Linked DNA regions of Roseateles amylovorans. The protein of the gene in region 1 interacts with the protein of each later gene in a pairwise test. Links are inferred from orthologs where the notes say so. Each region holds a gene or a part of one and is shown on either strand. Other genes may lie near its edges.

The links.
Region 2: the proteins of N4261_RS18930 (region 1) and N4261_RS10405 interact in binary tests that used the Escherichia coli proteins (3 or more experiments, as listed by UniProt). The link is inferred for Roseateles amylovorans from one-to-one orthologs.

What each region holds. Positions count from the first base shown.
Region 1 is NZ_CP104562.2:4,565,662-4,573,679, forward strand. Bases 2,749-6,145 are described here. They hold N4261_RS18930 (2-oxoglutarate dehydrogenase E1 component), read right to left. Parts: upstream 5,802-6,145; coding sequence 2,949-5,801; downstream 2,749-2,948. Other genes in these bases: odhB (2-oxoglutarate dehydrogenase complex dihydrolipoyllysine-residue succinyltransferase), read right to left, coding at 2,749-2,840. In the rest of the region: lpdA (dihydrolipoyl dehydrogenase), read right to left, coding at 1-1,417; more of odhB, read right to left, coding at 1,575-2,748; N4261_RS18935 (isopenicillin N synthase family dioxygenase), read left to right, coding at 6,303-7,145; N4261_RS18940 (hypothetical protein), read left to right, coding at 7,242-7,682; N4261_RS18945 (ABC transporter substrate-binding protein), read left to right, coding at 8,008-8,018. UniProt on the Escherichia coli protein: E1 component of the 2-oxoglutarate dehydrogenase (OGDH) complex which catalyzes the decarboxylation of 2-oxoglutarate, the first step in the conversion of 2-oxoglutarate to succinyl-CoA and CO(2).
Region 2 is NZ_CP104562.2:2,440,503-2,448,122, reverse strand. The notes cover bases 2,377-5,375. They hold N4261_RS10405 (ABC-F family ATP-binding cassette domain-containing protein), read left to right. Parts: upstream 2,377-2,875; coding sequence 2,876-4,876; downstream 4,877-5,375. Other genes in these bases: N4261_RS10400 (MarR family winged helix-turn-helix transcriptional regulator), read left to right, coding at 5,056-5,375; prmB (50S ribosomal protein L3 N(5)-glutamine methyltransferase), read left to right, coding at 2,377-2,879. Outside these bases: N4261_RS10420 (PilT/PilU family type 4a pilus ATPase), read left to right, coding at 1-711; dapE (succinyl-diaminopimelate desuccinylase), read left to right, coding at 742-2,013; more of prmB, read left to right, coding at 2,010-2,376; more of N4261_RS10400, read left to right, coding at 5,376-5,568; N4261_RS10395 (organic hydroperoxide resistance protein), read left to right, coding at 5,634-6,068; N4261_RS10390 (asparaginase), read right to left, coding at 6,109-7,047; transcriptional repressor LexA, read left to right, coding at 7,244-7,620. UniProt on the Escherichia coli protein: Genetic data indicate it may be involved in ribosome assembly or function.

The DNA.
Region 1 (8,018 bases):
GCGTGCGCTTGTCCACGGCCAGGGCCGCTTCCTTGGTGGCTTCGCTCAGCGACGGGTGCGCGTGGCAGATGCGGGCGATGTCTTCGGCCGAGGCCTTGAACTCCATCGCCACCACGGCTTCGGAGATCAGCTCCGAGGCCATCGGGCCGATGATGTGAACACCCAGGATCTCGTCGGTCTTGGCATCGGCCAGGAACTTGACGAAGCCGGTGGTGTCACCCAGGGCGCGGGCACGGCCATTGGCCAGGAACGGGAACTGGCCCGCCTTATAGGCCACGCCATCCGCCTTCAACTGCTGCTCGGTGCGACCGACCCAGGCAATCTCCGGGCTGGTGTAGATCACCCAGGGGATGGTGTTGAAGTTGACATGTCCATGCTGGCCGGCAATGCGCTCGGCCACGGCCACGCCTTCTTCTTCCGCCTTGTGGGCCAGCATCGGGCCGCGCACCACATCACCGATCGCCCAGACGTTCGGCAGGTTGGTCTTGCAGTCGCCGTCCACGACGATCGCGCCGCGCTCGTCCAGCTTCAGACCGACCGCTTCCGGATTCAGGCCGATGGTGTTGGCGACACGGCCGATCGAGATGATCAGCTTGTCGACCGCCAGCGTCTGCTCGGCCCCCTTGGCATCGGTGTACTTCACCGACACGCCGTCCTTGCCGTTCTCGACCGCCGAGATCTTCACACCCAGCTCGATGTTCAGGCCCTGCTTCTTGAAGACCTTGGCGGCTTCCTTGGCGACGGATTCATCCGCGGCGCCCAGGAATGCCGGCAGCGCTTCCAGGATGGTGACTTCCGCACCCAGGCGACGCCACACCGAGCCCATTTCCAGGCCGATCACGCCGGAGCCGATCACGCCCAGCTTCTTCGGCACGGCGGGAATGCGCAGGGCACCGTCGTTGGACAGGATGTTGACCTCGTCGAACGGTGCGCCCGGCAGCTGGCGGGCGTTGGAGCCGGTGGCGATGATCACGTGCTTGGCCTGCAGCGTTTCGGCAGCAGCGCCGGTCACAGCGATCTCATAGCCACCATCCTTGGCCGCCGCGAACGCGCCGCGACCGTGGAAGAAGGTGACCTTGTTCTTCTTGAACAGGTAAAGGATGCCGTCGTTGTTCTGCTTCACGACCGCGTCCTTGCGACCGATCATCTTGGCGATGTCGATCTTCAGGTCGTTCATCGAGATGCCATGGTCGGCGAAGCCGTGACCCGCGTGCTCGAAGTGCTCGCTGGATTGCAGCAGGGCCTTGGACGGGATGCAGCCGACGTTGGTGCAGGTGCCGCCGGGCGCGGGGCCGCCCTTGTCGTTCTTCCACTCGTCGATGCAGGCGGTGTTGAAACCCAGCTGCGCTGCGCGGATGGCGGCGATGTAGCCACCAGGACCGCCGCCGATGACGACGACGTCGAATTGCTTGCTCATGAATTTGATTCCTTGTTCGCAGACCCCGAAGTGCCGGGGCGTCGCGAGCGACCGCCTCAACAGGCGCGGCGGTCACCCCTTCCAGGCGCGGACAGTCCGCGCGGGGAATGAGTGGCCTCCGCGGCCACGACGCGAGGCGGTCGCGCCGTGGACATGCTCAGATGTCGAACAGCAGACGGGCCGGATCTTCCAGCGCATCCTTCATCGCCACCAGGCCCAGCACGGCTTCACGGCCGTCGATGATGCGGTGGTCGTAGGACATGGCCAGGTAGTTGATCGGACGGATCACGATCTGGCCGTTCTCCACCACCGCGCGGTCCTTGGTGGCGTGCACGCCCAGGATCGCGGATTGCGGCGGGTTGATGATGGGCGTGGACAGCATCGAGCCGAAGGTGCCGCCGTTGGAGATCGAGAAGGTGCCGCCGGTCATCTCTTCGATGCCCAGCTTGCCTTCCTGCGCCTTCTTGCCGAACTCGGCGATCTTCTTCTCGATGTCGGCGAAGCTCATCTGGTCCGCATTGCGCAGGATGGGCACCACCAGGCCGCGCGGCGAGCCGACGGCAATACCGATGTCGAAATAGCCGTGGTAGACGATGTCGTTGCCGTCCACCGACGCATTCAGCACCGGGTACTTCTTCAGCGCATGCACCGCCGCCTTGACGAAGAAGCTCATGAAGCCCAGCTTGGTACCGTGCTCCTTGGTGAAGCTGTCCTGGAACTTCTTGCGCAGGTCCATCACCGGCGCCATGTTCACTTCATTGAAGGTGGTCAGGATGGCGTTGGTCGACTGCGATTGCAGCAGGCGCTCGGCGATGCGGGCGCGCAGGCGGCTCATCGGCACGCGCTGTTCCGGGCGATCGCCCAGGTTGGCGGCGGTCGGCGCGGCCACGGCGGGCAGCGGCTTGGCGGCCGGGGCGGTGGGCGCGGCGACCGGTGCGGTCACGACGGCCGGCTTGGCGCCGCCTTCGATCGCACCCAGCACATCACCCTTGGTGACACGACCATCCTTGCCGGTGCCGGACACGGTGCCGGCGGCCAGGTTGTTGTCGGCCATCAGCTTGGCAGCGGCCGGCATGGCGACGCCCGCCTTGCTGGTGCTGTCCGACGACGCGGCAGCGGCAGCCGGCGCGGCAGCAGCCGGTGCGGGTGCGGCGGCGACCGGGGCGGCGGCGCCGGCCTTGGCTTCGCTGTCAATCTTGGCGATGACCTGGTCGGAGGTCACGGTGCCGCCGTTGGCCACGGTCAGCTCGGTGATCACGCCGGCGGACGGTGCCGGCACTTCCAGCACGACCTTGTCGGTCTCGATCTCGATCAGGATTTCATCGATCGCCACGGCGTCGCCGGGCTGCTTCTTCCAGGTCAGCAGGGTGGCTTCCGCGACCGACTCCGACAGTTGGGGAACTTTGACTTCAACGATTGCCATGATGTTTTTCTCTCGGTTTTCAGTAAACCGGAGCCTTGCGCCTGACCGCACCGGACGGGATCACCGTCCGGCGCGGTTGTCATTGCGGCGCCTGGCGTCCGCAATAACTCACTTCGTCAGCACGAAGCCCTTCAGCTTGCCGAAGGCCTGATCCAGCAGCGCCTTGAGCTGCTCCTGGTGCAGGTGGGCATAACCGACGGCCGGCGATGCGGAAGCCGGACGGCCTGCATAACCCAGCTTCTGACCGTCCACCATGTTTTCGTGGATGTAGTGCTGCACGAAGAACCAGGCGCCCTGGTTCTGCGGCTCGTCCTGGCACCAGACGATCTCGGTCGCGTTCGGGTACTTCTTGACCTCGGCGGCGAAGGCCTTGTGCGGGAACGGATACAGCTGCTCGACGCGGATGATGGCCACGTCCTTCTTGTCGCCACGGGCCTTCACCAGGTCGTAGTACACCTTGCCCGAGCAGGCCACGATGCGCTTGACCTTGGCGTTGTCGAAATCGGTGCCCAGTTCCGGGATCACGGTACGGAACTCGCCCTTGGTGAATTCGCTCACCGGCGAGGTCGCATCCTTGGCACGCAGCAGCGACTTCGGGGTCATGATGACCAGCGGCTTGCGGAACATGCGCAGCATCTGACGACGCAGCAGGTGGAAGATCTGCGAAGCCGTGGTCGGCTGCACGATCTGCATGTTGTTGTCCGCAGCCAGCTGCATGAAGCGCTCCAGGCGAGCCGAGCTGTGCTCGGGGCCCTGGCCTTCATAGCCGTGCGGCAGCATCAGGGTCAGGCCGTTGGCACGGCCCCACTTCACTTCACCCGAGGCGATGAACTGGTCGATCACCACTTGGGCGCCGTTGGCGAAGTCGCCGAACTGGGCTTCCCAGATGGTCAGCGTGTTGGGTTCGGCGGCGGCATAGCCGTACTCGAAGCCCAGCACCGCTTCTTCCGACAGGATCGAGTCGATCACCACGAACGGCGCCTGACCTTCGGCCACGTTCTGCAGCGGAATGTAGATGCCTTCGTCGAAGCGCTCGCGGTTCTGGTCGTGCAGCACCGCATGGCGGTGGGTGAAGGTGCCACGGCCGCAGTCTTCACCGGACAGGCGGATCGGATAACCCGACGCCACCAGCGAGGCGAAGGCCATGTGCTCGCCCATGCCCCAGTCCACATTGATCTCGCCGCGACCCATGGCGGCGCGGTCGGCGATCACCTTCTCGACCAGCGAGTGGGCCTTGAAGCCCACCGGCAGCGTGGTGATCTTTTCCGAGATGCGCTTCCACTCGGCGCTCGGCAGCGCGGTGTCGCAGCTGTCGGTCCACTTCTTGCCCAGGAACGGGCTCCAGTCGGTGGCGTACTTGCTCTTGTAGTTGGTCAGCACCGGATCGACGGTGTGACGGCCTTCGTCCATCGCGGCGCGGAAGGCCTTGACCATGCCGTCCGGACCTTCGGCGTCCAGCACGCCCTGGGCCACCAGCTTCTCGCCGTACAGCTTGCGGGTGCCGGGATGCTGGGCGATGGTCTTGTACATCAGCGGCTGGGTGAGCGCGGGGGTGTCCTGCTCGTTGTGGCCCAGCTTGCGGAAGCAGACGATGTCGACCACGACATCCTTCTTGAACTGCTGGCGGTATTCCAGCGCCAGCTGGGTGCACAGCACCACGGCTTCCGGATCGTCGCCATTCACGTGCAGCACCGGCGCCTCGATCATCTTGACGACGTCGGAGCAGTACAGCGTCGAGCGGGTGTCGCGCGGGTCGCTGGTGGTGAAGCCGATCTGGTTGTTGATGACGATGTGGACCGTGCCGCCGGTGTAGTAACCGCGGGTCTGGGCCAGTGCCAGGGTTTCCATCACGACGCCCTGGCCGGCGAAGGCCGCATCACCGTGCACCAGCACCGGCAGGACCTGGTCGCCGGACTTGTCGCCGCGACGGTCCATCCGTGCCTTGACCGAGCCTTCGACGACCGGGTTGACGATTTCCAGGTGGGACGGGTTGAACGCCAGGCTCAGGTGAACCGGGCCGCCAGGGCTGGTCACATCGCTGGAGAAACCCTGGTGGTACTTGACGTCACCGGCGGGCAGGTCCTCGGGGGCCTTGTGCTCGAACTCGGCGAACAGGTCCTTGGGCATCTTGCCCAGGGTGTTGACCAGCACGTTCAGACGGCCGCGGTGGGCCATGCCGATCACGATTTCCTGCACGCCCTTGGCACCGGCGCTCTGCACCAGCTCGTCCATCGAGGCGATGAAGCTTTCGCCGCCTTCCAGCGAGAACCGCTTCTGGCCGACGTACTTCGTGTGCAGATAGCGTTCCAGGCCTTCGGCCGCGGTCAGGCGGTCGAGAATGTGCTTCTTCTTCTCGGCCGAGTAGGCGGCCTTGCTGCGGATCGCCTCCAGGCGCTCCTGCCACCAGCGCTTCTCGGTGGGCTCGGTGATGTGCATGAACTCTGCACCGACGGAGCCGCAATAGGTTTCACGCAGGGCCTGCACGATCTCGCGCAGGGTCATGCGCTCGGCCTTGGTGAAGTAGGTGTTGGTCGCGCTGAAGCTGATGTCCATGTCGGCCTCGGTCAGACCGTAGGACGAGGGCTCCAGCTCGGGAATCTTGGGGCGCTCGGTGCGCTTGAGCGGGTCCAGGTCGGCCCAGCGGGAGCCGAGTGAACGGTAGGCCGCGATCAGCGACTGCACATGGACCTGCTTGCCCGCGACTTCCAGTTCCGCGCTGGACACCTTGGTGTTCAGGGCATTGGCCTTGGCGCGCTGGGCGAAGGACTCGATGACCGGCGCATGCGGAACATCCCGCTTGTCGCTGCCGTCCACTGCAGGCACGTGCTGCAGGGCATCGAAATAGGCACGCCAGTTGTCTGGCACGGCGCCCGGGTTGTCGAGGTACTGTTCGTACATTTCCTCGACGTAAGGGGCATTGCCCCCGAACAGGTAGGAGTTCGACCTGTATTGCTGCATCATCTTCGCTCACCTCTTGCCCCGGCTTCCAGGGCTATCGGCTGGTTAGTAAACCTTCCGCGACACGGCTTGACCGGTTGGCGGATTGCGACCCGCCTTGTCTGTTGCCAGAAAAGGGGACGGGAAGGACCTCTAGTCACAGCGCGGGACTGTAGCACCTTGCCTGATCCAGCGCTGTGGCGCGGGCGTCCACTTTTCGACGGAAAGTCTAGGTCACCACACCGGTGCGTGCGCGCCCGCCGTCTACGCAGTACCCACGATGTGTGAGAGAGGCAAAGTCGGTCAGGCACAGCCACAACGTGCGCTGCGGGGCGGGCGCCGACACCCCATCCACCGCCCGCATCGGCAACCGCACGAGACACGGTGTTACCGCCGTTTCCTTTGCGTGTGGCGTGCCGCAGTCGGTCCCAAACGTTTGCGATCCGTGGGGGCATGGCCTAGACTTCGCGGCGCGGTTCCGCCCCGCGATTGAATGGCGGACCGCGGGGACACAGGAGATCCCACATGCAAGTTCGAGTTGTCGACTACCGCGCCGCCGATGCGGCCGAGCAATTCACCCGTTCCCTGCACGAGACCGGTTTCGGCGTGCTGGTGAACCATCCCCTCCCGCAGAGCCTGGTCGAGAAGATCTACGCCGACTGGCTGGCCTTCTTCAACGGCGACGAGAAGCAGGCCTTCGCGTTCTCCAAGGAGACGCAGGACGGCTACTTCTCCACCGAGATCTCGGAAACCGCCAAGGGCCATACCCAGAAGGACATCAAGGAATACTTCCACATCTATCCGTGGGGCCGTATTCCTGCGTCGTTGAAGGACGATGCGATGCAGTACTACCGCATCGCCAACGACCTGGCGGCGGAGCTGCTGTCCTGGGTGGAGCAGCACACCCCGGCGGAGATCGCGAAGAACTACCGCGAGCCGCTCTCGCAGATGATCAAGGACAGCAAACAGACCCTGCTGCGGGTGCTGCGCTATCCGCCGCTCACCGGGCAGGAGCCCGCTGGCTCGCTGCGCGCCGCTGCCCACGGCGACATCAACCTGCTGACCATCCTCCCCGCGGCGAACGAACCCGGCCTGCAGGTCCTGGACAAGGACGGCGCCTGGGTCGACGTGCCCGGCGATTTCGGCATGCTGATCATCAACATCGGCGACATGCTGCAGGAAGCCTCGCAGGGCTACTACCCGTCGACCCAGCACCGCGTGGTCAATCCGACCGGTGACGGCGCCACCAAGAGCCGCGTCTCGCTGCCGCTGTTCCTGCATCCCCGCAATGACGTGGTGCTGTCCGACCGCTACACCGCGCACGAGTATCTGGAAGAGCGCCTGCGCGAGCTGGGCGTCAAGACCTGACCCGGCCAGCGACCCGCATCGGTGCCAGCGCTGGCGCCTGAAGACCGCGGCAGGATCCCCGCAAGCCCCACGGGCCATGCACCGCTACAGTGGTGCATGGCCCGTGTCGTTTCCACCGTGATCTGGCTGCAGCCGGACGCACCGCCCAAGCCCGCGCCGGGTGCCCCGTGCAACGGCTGCGGCTTGTGCTGCCTGGCAGAACCGTGCCCGGTGGGGGTGATCGTCAGCGGCCGTCGCACCGGCGCCTGTCGGGCGCTGCAGTGGTCGGCCGAGGCACGACAGTACCGCTGCGGCATGCTGGTGCATCCCGCACGCTATCTGGGCTGGCCACGCGCCCGCCCGGACGCGTGGCTCAATCGCCTCGTCCGGCGCTGGGCGCGGCGCATGATCGCCGCCGGCGTCGGCTGCGATGCGGACCTGGAGGCGATCGCCGCGCTTGCGCCCTCTCCGGCCGCCCCTCACGACCGCGACACCCCACCGCCGTCGATGACGAGCACGGGAACGGGAACGGGAACGGGAACGGGAACGGAACCGTGAACCGGAAAGGGATCTGCGTCCCCGTTAGCCTGTTACCCCGGTACCCCGTTACCCGGTAAACCCGCCACTCGGGACACGCGCCTCCGGACAACCGCTAGTCTGAAATCACGGCGCGTCCCCTAGCATGGCCCGTCGCTTGCATCGTCAAGGGACGCGCGGCCTCACCCACGCCCGGTCCATCCCAACCCAAGGGCGCGAACCGAGCGGCTGCGCTTCCCCAATGCCCCCAGGAGTCATGCCCATGGTCAGCCTTTTCCGCCGTCCCTGCAGTTCCGGATCCACTCGATCACCACGACCGCCATCGGACCGCAGCACGCCCCGCCCGATGCCTCGCGC
Region 2 (7,620 bases), 2.1 Mb from region 1 along the record:
CGCAACCAGACGATGACCGGCCACATCCTGACCATCGAAGATCCGGTCGAGTACCTGTTCGCCAACAAGCGCTCGCTGGTCAACCAGCGCGAAGTCGGTCGCGACACCGCCTCGCTGCAGATCGCACTGAAGAACGCGCTGCGTCAGGCCCCCGACTGCATCCTGATCGGCGAAATCCGTGACCGCGAAACCATGACGGCCGCGATCTCCTACGCGCTGTCCGGCCACCTGGTGCTGGCCACGCTGCACGGCAACAACAGCTATCACGCGCTGAACCGGATCATGTCGTTCTACACGCCGGAATCCCGTCCAGCGATGCTGAACGACCTGGGCGCCGGCCTCAAAGCGGTGGTGTCCCAGCGCCTGGTGCGTTCCGCTTCCGGCGGCCGCGTGCCGGCCATCGAAATCCTGCTCAACACCAAGCTGATCGCCGAGCTGATCGAGCAAGGTGATTTCGCCGGCGTGAAGGAAGCGATGGAGAAGTCCATTGCCGAAGGCTCTCAGAGCTTCGAGGAACACTTCGCCAACCTGATCAACGACGGCACGATCACCCGCGAGGAAGGCCTGGCCTTCGCCGATTCGCCGACCAACCTGCTCTGGCGTCTGCAGAACGACATGACCGGCGGCAAGCCGCAGCAATCCAAGAAGGAAGAACCGGCCGCCGACGAAGCCAGCTTCACCTCCATCACCCTGGATGTGCAACCCGGCTGATCGCCACCGGCCCGCCCCCCTCGCATGACGATGTCCGCCCCGCCTCCTTCGCCGATCTCGTCGACGCCATCGACCTCGCGGTCGCCGTCCGCCGCCCTCAGTACGCCGATCGCTTCGATCTCGCGCTTGCGGGGCCAGGCCGGGGACGATGTCGAGGACCGCACGCTCTCGCTGCTGGAGCAACTGATCTCCCGTGCCTCGGTGACGCCGGATGACGCGGGTTGCCTGACGCTGATCGGCGACCGTCTGGCGGCCCTGGGCTTCGTGCTCGAGCGCATGGACAGCGGCCCGGAGAGCGCCCGGGTGCACAACCTGTGGGCGATTCGGCGCGGTCAATCGTCGGCCGCCCGCTGCCTGGTCTTTGCCGGTCACACCGATGTCGTGCCCACCGGGGACCTCGCCCGCTGGGCGAGTGATCCCTTCGTGCCGACCGTTCGCGACGGCCGTCTCTACGGCCGCGGCGCTGCGGATATGAAGACCTCGCTCGCCGCCATGGTGGTGGCGGTGGAAGACTTCGTGGCCGCCCATCCGTCGCATGCAGGCCAGGTGGCCTTCCTGCTGACCAGTGATGAGGAAGGCCCGGCCCGCGATGGCACTGTCGTGTGTGTCGAACGGCTGCGTCAGCGGGGCGAGCGGCTGGATTACTGCATCGTCGGCGAACCCACCTCGGTGGAACGGCTGGGCGATACGGTCAAGAACGGCCGTCGGGGCTCGTTGTCCGGACGGCTGCGGGTCATCGGGGTGCAAGGCCATGTGGCCTATCCGCATCTGGCGCGCAATCCGGTGCACCAGGCCGCACCGGCATTGGCCGAACTCGCCACCATGGTGTGGGACGCCGGCAATGCCTACTTCCCGCCGACCACCTTCCAGATCTCCAACGTGCAGGCCGGCACCGGCGCCGGCAACGTGATTCCGGGTGAGATGACGGTGGACTTCAACTTCCGCTTCTCCACCGAATCGACGCCCGACCAATTGCGCCAACGCGTCCACGCGCTGCTGGACGCACACGGGCTGGACTATGCGCTGGATTGGACCCTCTCCGGTGAGCCCTTCCTGACGCCGGTGGGCGAGCTGTCCGCGGCCCTCAGCGCCGCGATTGCCGAAGAGACGGGCGTGCAGACCGAGCTGTCGACCACCGGCGGCACCTCGGACGGGCGTTTCATTGCCAAGATCTGCCCCCAAGTGGTGGAATTCGGCCCGCTGAATGCGAGCATCCACAAAATCGACGAATACGTGCCGCTCGATCAGATCGCGCCGCTGACGCGCATCTACCGACGGACTCTGGAGAATCTGCTGCTGTGACGCTGCTGGAATTGATCGAGGCCCAGGCCGCCCGCCTCCATGAGGCGGGCGTTTCATTTGGGCATGGCACGACCAACGCCTTCGACGAGTCGGCCTGGCTGGTGATGTGGAAGCTGGGCGTGCCGCTGGATGCGCTCGACGCGCACGAGACGGACGTCATCGACGACGCCCGCTGCGCCGAGGTACAGGCGCTGGTGACGCAACGCATCGACAGCCGTCAGCCCGCCGCCTACCTGACCCGCGAAGCCTGGCTGCAGGGCGTGCCCTTTTATGTGGACGAGCGCGCCATCGTGCCGCGCAGCTTCATCGCCGAACTGATGGCCGATGCCACCATCGACGCATGGTTGTCCGACCAGACGACCCGGGTGCTGGACCTGTGCACCGGCAACGGCAGCCTGGCCGTGCTGGCGGCGATGGCCTGGCCCGAGGTGTCGGTGGATGCGATCGATCTGAGCGAGGACGCCCTGGCGGTGGCCCGCATCAATGTGGATCGCCATCAACTCGGCGACCGGATCCGGCTGCTGCAAGGCGACGGTCTGGCGCCCGCACAAGGTCCTTATGACCTGATCTTGTGCAATCCGCCGTATGTGAACAGCGCGTCGATGGCCGCCCTGCCCGCCGAGTACCGCGCCGAGCCCGAGCTCGCGCTGGCCGGCGGCGAGGACGGCATGGACTTCGTCCGCGCATTGCTGGCCCAGGCGCCGGCACAACTGACTGAACAAGGGGTATTGGTGCTGGAAATCGGCAATGAACGCGCATTCTTCGAAGCGGCCTTCCCGCAACTGGAGGCGGCCTGGTTGGAGACCTCCGCGGGCGATGATCAAGTGCTGCTGCTGACGCGCGACGCGCTGAAGGGGCTCGCATGATCACCTTGCGCGATGTGACGCTGCGCCGCGGCACCAAGATCGTCCTCAACGATGCCAGCGTCACGCTGCAGCCGGGCGAGAAGATCGGTCTGGTGGGGCGCAACGGGGCGGGGAAGTCCAGCCTCTTCGCCTTGCTGACCGATCGGCTGCAAAGCGACAAGGGCGAGGTCGACATTCCCCGCCAGTGGGCGGTGGGCGAAGTGGCTCAGCACATGCCGGAAACCGAGATGCCGGCGACCGACTTCGTGCTGGAAGGCGATGTCCGGCTCATGGCCGCGACCCGGGCCCTGGAAGAAGCGGATGCGTCCGGCGACGGCCATGCCATCGCCGAGGCGCATGCGATGCTGATGGATGCCGGCGTCTTCGACGCCCGCGCCCGTGCGCAGGCGCTGCTGATGGGCCTGGGATTCAAGGGCGCGCAGGTGGATGCGCCGGTGAACAGCTTCTCCGGCGGATGGCGCATGCGCCTGCAACTGGCGCGGGCGCTGATGTGTCCCGCCGACCTGATGCTGCTGGACGAGCCGACCAACCACTTGGACCTGGATGCGCTGGTCTGGCTGGAGGCCTGGCTGCAACGCTATGACGGCACGCTGCTGATCATCAGCCATGACCGCGAATTCCTGGATGCGATCACCAAGGTCACGCTGCACCTGGATGACGCCAAGCTCACCCGCTACGGCGGCAACTACACCACCTTCGAGATGATGCGCGCCGAGCGCATGGAGCAGCAGCAGGCCGCCTACGCCAAGCAGCAGGACAAGGTCGCCCATCTGCAGAAGTTCATCGACCGCTTCAAGGCCAAGGCCAGCAAGGCCAAGCAGGCACAGAGCCGGGTCAAGGCGCTGGAACGGATGGAAAAGCTGGCGCCGGTACTGGCTGCCTCGGATTTCAGCTTCGAATTCCGTGAGCCGCTGAACCTGCCCAACCCGATGCTGATGTTCGACGAGGTCTCGGTCGGCTACGACACCGACGAGGGCGAGAAGATCATCGTGCGCGGCATCGATCGTTCGGTGCTGGCCGGCCAGCGGTTCGGCATCCTGGGCGCCAATGGCCAGGGCAAGTCGACGCTGGTGAAAACCGTGGCGCGCATGCAGCGGGCCATGGGCGGCACGATCACCGAAGGCAAGGGCCTGTCGATCGGCTACTTCGCGCAGCAGGAAATGGATGTGCTGCGGCCCGACGAAGGCCCGCTGATGCACATGATCCGGCTGGCCAAGGAAGTCAGCCCCGGCGCGCGCGAGCAGGAGCTGCGCGACTTCCTGGGCCAGTTCCGCTTCGTCGGCGACATGGTCAACCAGGAAGTGGGCAGCTTGTCCGGTGGCGAAAAGGCCCGCCTGGTGCTGGCCATGCTGGTCTGGCAGCGCCCCAACCTGCTGCTGCTGGATGAACCGACCAACCATCTGGACCTGCAGACCCGCGAAGCGCTCTCGATGGCGCTGAACGAGTTCGAAGGCACGGTCATGCTGGTCAGCCACGATCGTGCCCTGCTGCGCGAGGTGTGCGACGAGTTCTGGCTGGTGGCGGGCGGCAAGGTCGCGCCGTTTGATGGCGATCTGGACGATTACCAGCGCTGGTTGCTGGACCAATCCAAGGAAGCCGCCAAGCTGGCGAAGGAACAGGCCAAGCAACAGGCGCGCCGGGATGCCGGCCTGCCGGTCGCCGCCCCGGCCCCGGTGGCGGCACCGGTGGCCGCGCCGACGCCCGCCGCCGCGCCGGCCAAGCGCGAAGACCGCAAGCTCAGCGGCCAGGCCCGTCAACGTCTGGCGGAGCAGACCCGTCCGCTGCGCAAGGAGATGGACCAGATCGACGCCAAGATGAAGGCCTGGGCCGACGAACGCGCGCGGCTGGAAGCGCAACTCGCCAGCGGCAGTGCCTCGCCGTCGCAGATCGTCGACGCCGGCAAGCGCCTGAAGGCGATCGCCGATGAGATCGAGACCGCCGAACTGCGCTGGCTCGAACTGAGTGAGCAGATCGACGCGATGCAAGCCGCCAGCTGAACGGCCTGCGGGCAGCGGTCCCGCGACTCATCGGCATCAAAGGAAAGCCCCGGCTCGCAAGAGTGCGGGGCTTTTTCTTTGTCACACGGATGAGTGAAGATTGGCAGAAGACGGACGCACCCGGGCCCGAAAGACCATTTCAGTTGTGTGCAATTCAATTGCGCGCTACATTTACACCCATGCCAAACAACAGCCCCACCCTCACCGCCGCGGACCGCGCCTCAGCGCCCGTCGAGTCGACGGATTGGCTGCTGCTGGATCAGCAACTGTGCTTCGCGCTCTATGCCACCTCGCTGGCGATGACCAAGCTCTACAAGCCGCTGCTGGGGCCGCTGGGCCTGACCTATCCGCAATATCTGGTGATGCTGGTGCTGTGGGAATCGGACGGTGTGGGCGTCTCGGAACTGGGGCAACGCCTGAACCTGGATTCCGGCACCCTGACCCCGCTGCTCAAGCGCTTGGAAAGCATCGCCTTGATCGCCCGGCGTCGGGACAGCAAGGATGAGCGACGCGTGGAGATCCATCTCACCGAGGCCGGCCGTGTCCTGCGGGCAAAGGCGGTCGGCATTCCCGAAGAACTGGCGTGCGCCAGCGCCTGCAGCCCTGACCAATTGCAGACGCTGACCCGGCAATTGCATGACTTACGCGGCCAGCTGCTCACGCATCTGGAACGCTCACCCGCCCCGGACTGAGGTCCGGATCGTTCACGCGTTCATCGCAACGCATCCGTTTATCCATCACCCACAAGGAGCGCCACATGGCCATCGAGAAAGCCCTCTACACCGCCACCGCCACTGCCACCGGCGGCCGCGCCGGCACCGCCCAATCGTCTGACGGTGCCCTGAAGGTCGACCTGTCGACGCCGAAGGAACTCGGTGGCGCCGGCGGTGCCGGCACCAATCCGGAACAGCTGTTCGCCGCCGGCTACTCGGCCTGCTTCATCGGCGCGATGAAGGCGGTGTCGGCTCGTCAGCAGATCAAGCTGCCGGCGGAAGTGTCGATCACCAGCGATGTCGCCATCGGCCCGCACGCCAACAAGGCCGGCGCATTCGGCATCGCCGTGGCGATGAAGATCTCCGTTCCGGGCATGGACCGCGCCGAGCTGGAAAAGCTGGTCGCGACCGCGCATGAAGTCTGCCCGTACTCGAACGCCACCCGCGGCAACATCGACGTCACGCTGACGGTGGTCTGAGGACCTTGAAGAAGCCGGGACTGCCCCGGCTTCGCGCTGCTCAGCCTTGCGCTTGAAGCAGCGTGAGCATCAGCTCAATGCGGGCCGCCCAGGGTGACAGGGCGGCCCCTTTTTCATGGGGCGCGCCGACGATGCGGCCCTGCGCACATCGCGTGGTTCGCCAGACCGGCACACCCGCCTCGCGCAGCGCCTGCAACGGCGCGTCCAAGGACTGGTGCCAGGTGCCGTTGCCTGTGCAGGCCAGCACCAGGCCTTGCAGACCGGCGCGGTGCCAAGCGGTCAACGCACGCGCATCGATGCCTGCATGACTGCCCAGGACTTCGACCCAGGGCCAGTCCTTGCCTTCATCCGGCAGCAGCGCGGTGCCCAGTGCGGTCCCGGCCGGCCAATCGCGAAACTGGCGCAGCGCGCCCTCCTCCACCACGGCCAGCGGTCCTGCGTCGGGCCCGGCGCCAAACGCATCCAGGCGATAGGTGTGCGTCTTGCGCAGCTCCAAGCCTGACCACACCTGGCCGGCGACCACCGCCACCACGCCTCGAACCCCATCCGTCCTGGCCACCGCGACCGCATCGAGCAGGTTCTGTGGGCCGTCGGCCTGAATAGCCGTGGCCGGCCGCATCGCCGCTGTCAGCACCACCGGCTTGCCGGGTGCCAGCACCCGCTGCAGCAGGTAGGCGGTCTCCTCCAGGGTGTCGGTGCCGTGGGTGATGACCACCCCTCGCACGTCGCTGCGCGCCAGATGCCGCTCGACACTGCGCGCCAGCCGGGCCCAGGTCGCGTGATCCATGTCCTTGCTGTCGAGCTGAGCCAATTGCTCGGCCTCGAGAGGCTGATCGGCCAGCGCCGGAATGGCAGCCACCAACGACTGCACCGAGAGCTGGCCGGCCTTGTAGCCGACGTTGTCCGTCGAACTCCCCGAGGCACCAGCGATGGTGCCCCCGGTCCCGATGATCACAATCTTTTGCGCGGCGCTTTGCAATTCAGCGTCTCCTGGATAAAAATACAGATCACTGGATGGATACTCAGGCCATCAGCGAACTTCCGGCTGCCTTGCCTACTGCCACCTGATGTCCCTGCCTCATGCAGATGCATCACTGCTTTGACCAGCGCTGCGGCACAGGTGACAGAGCAAAGGCATTTCCATCCATGACCCCTGACCACCAAAGGCTGCGCACGTGGATACACCCCCGAAACTCACCGCCCGCCAACAACAGATTTTCGACCTGGTCCGGCGCAGCATCGAGCGCACCGGCTCGCCACCCACTCGCGCGGAAATCGCGACCGAGCTGGGTTTTCGCTCCGCCAATGCCGCAGAGGAACACCTGCAAGCGCTGGCGCGAAAAGGCGTGATCGAATTGCTGGGCGGCACCGCACGCGGTATCCGCTTGCCCACACCGACGCTACGCGAAGTGAATCAAGCCCGCGAGCACCGCCAGTTTGCGTTGCCGATTCCCAACCTCGCGCAACTCACGCTGCCGCTGGTGGGTCGGGTCGCTGCCGGCTCGCCCATCCTCGCTGAGGAACATGTGGAGCAGCACTATAGCGTCGATCC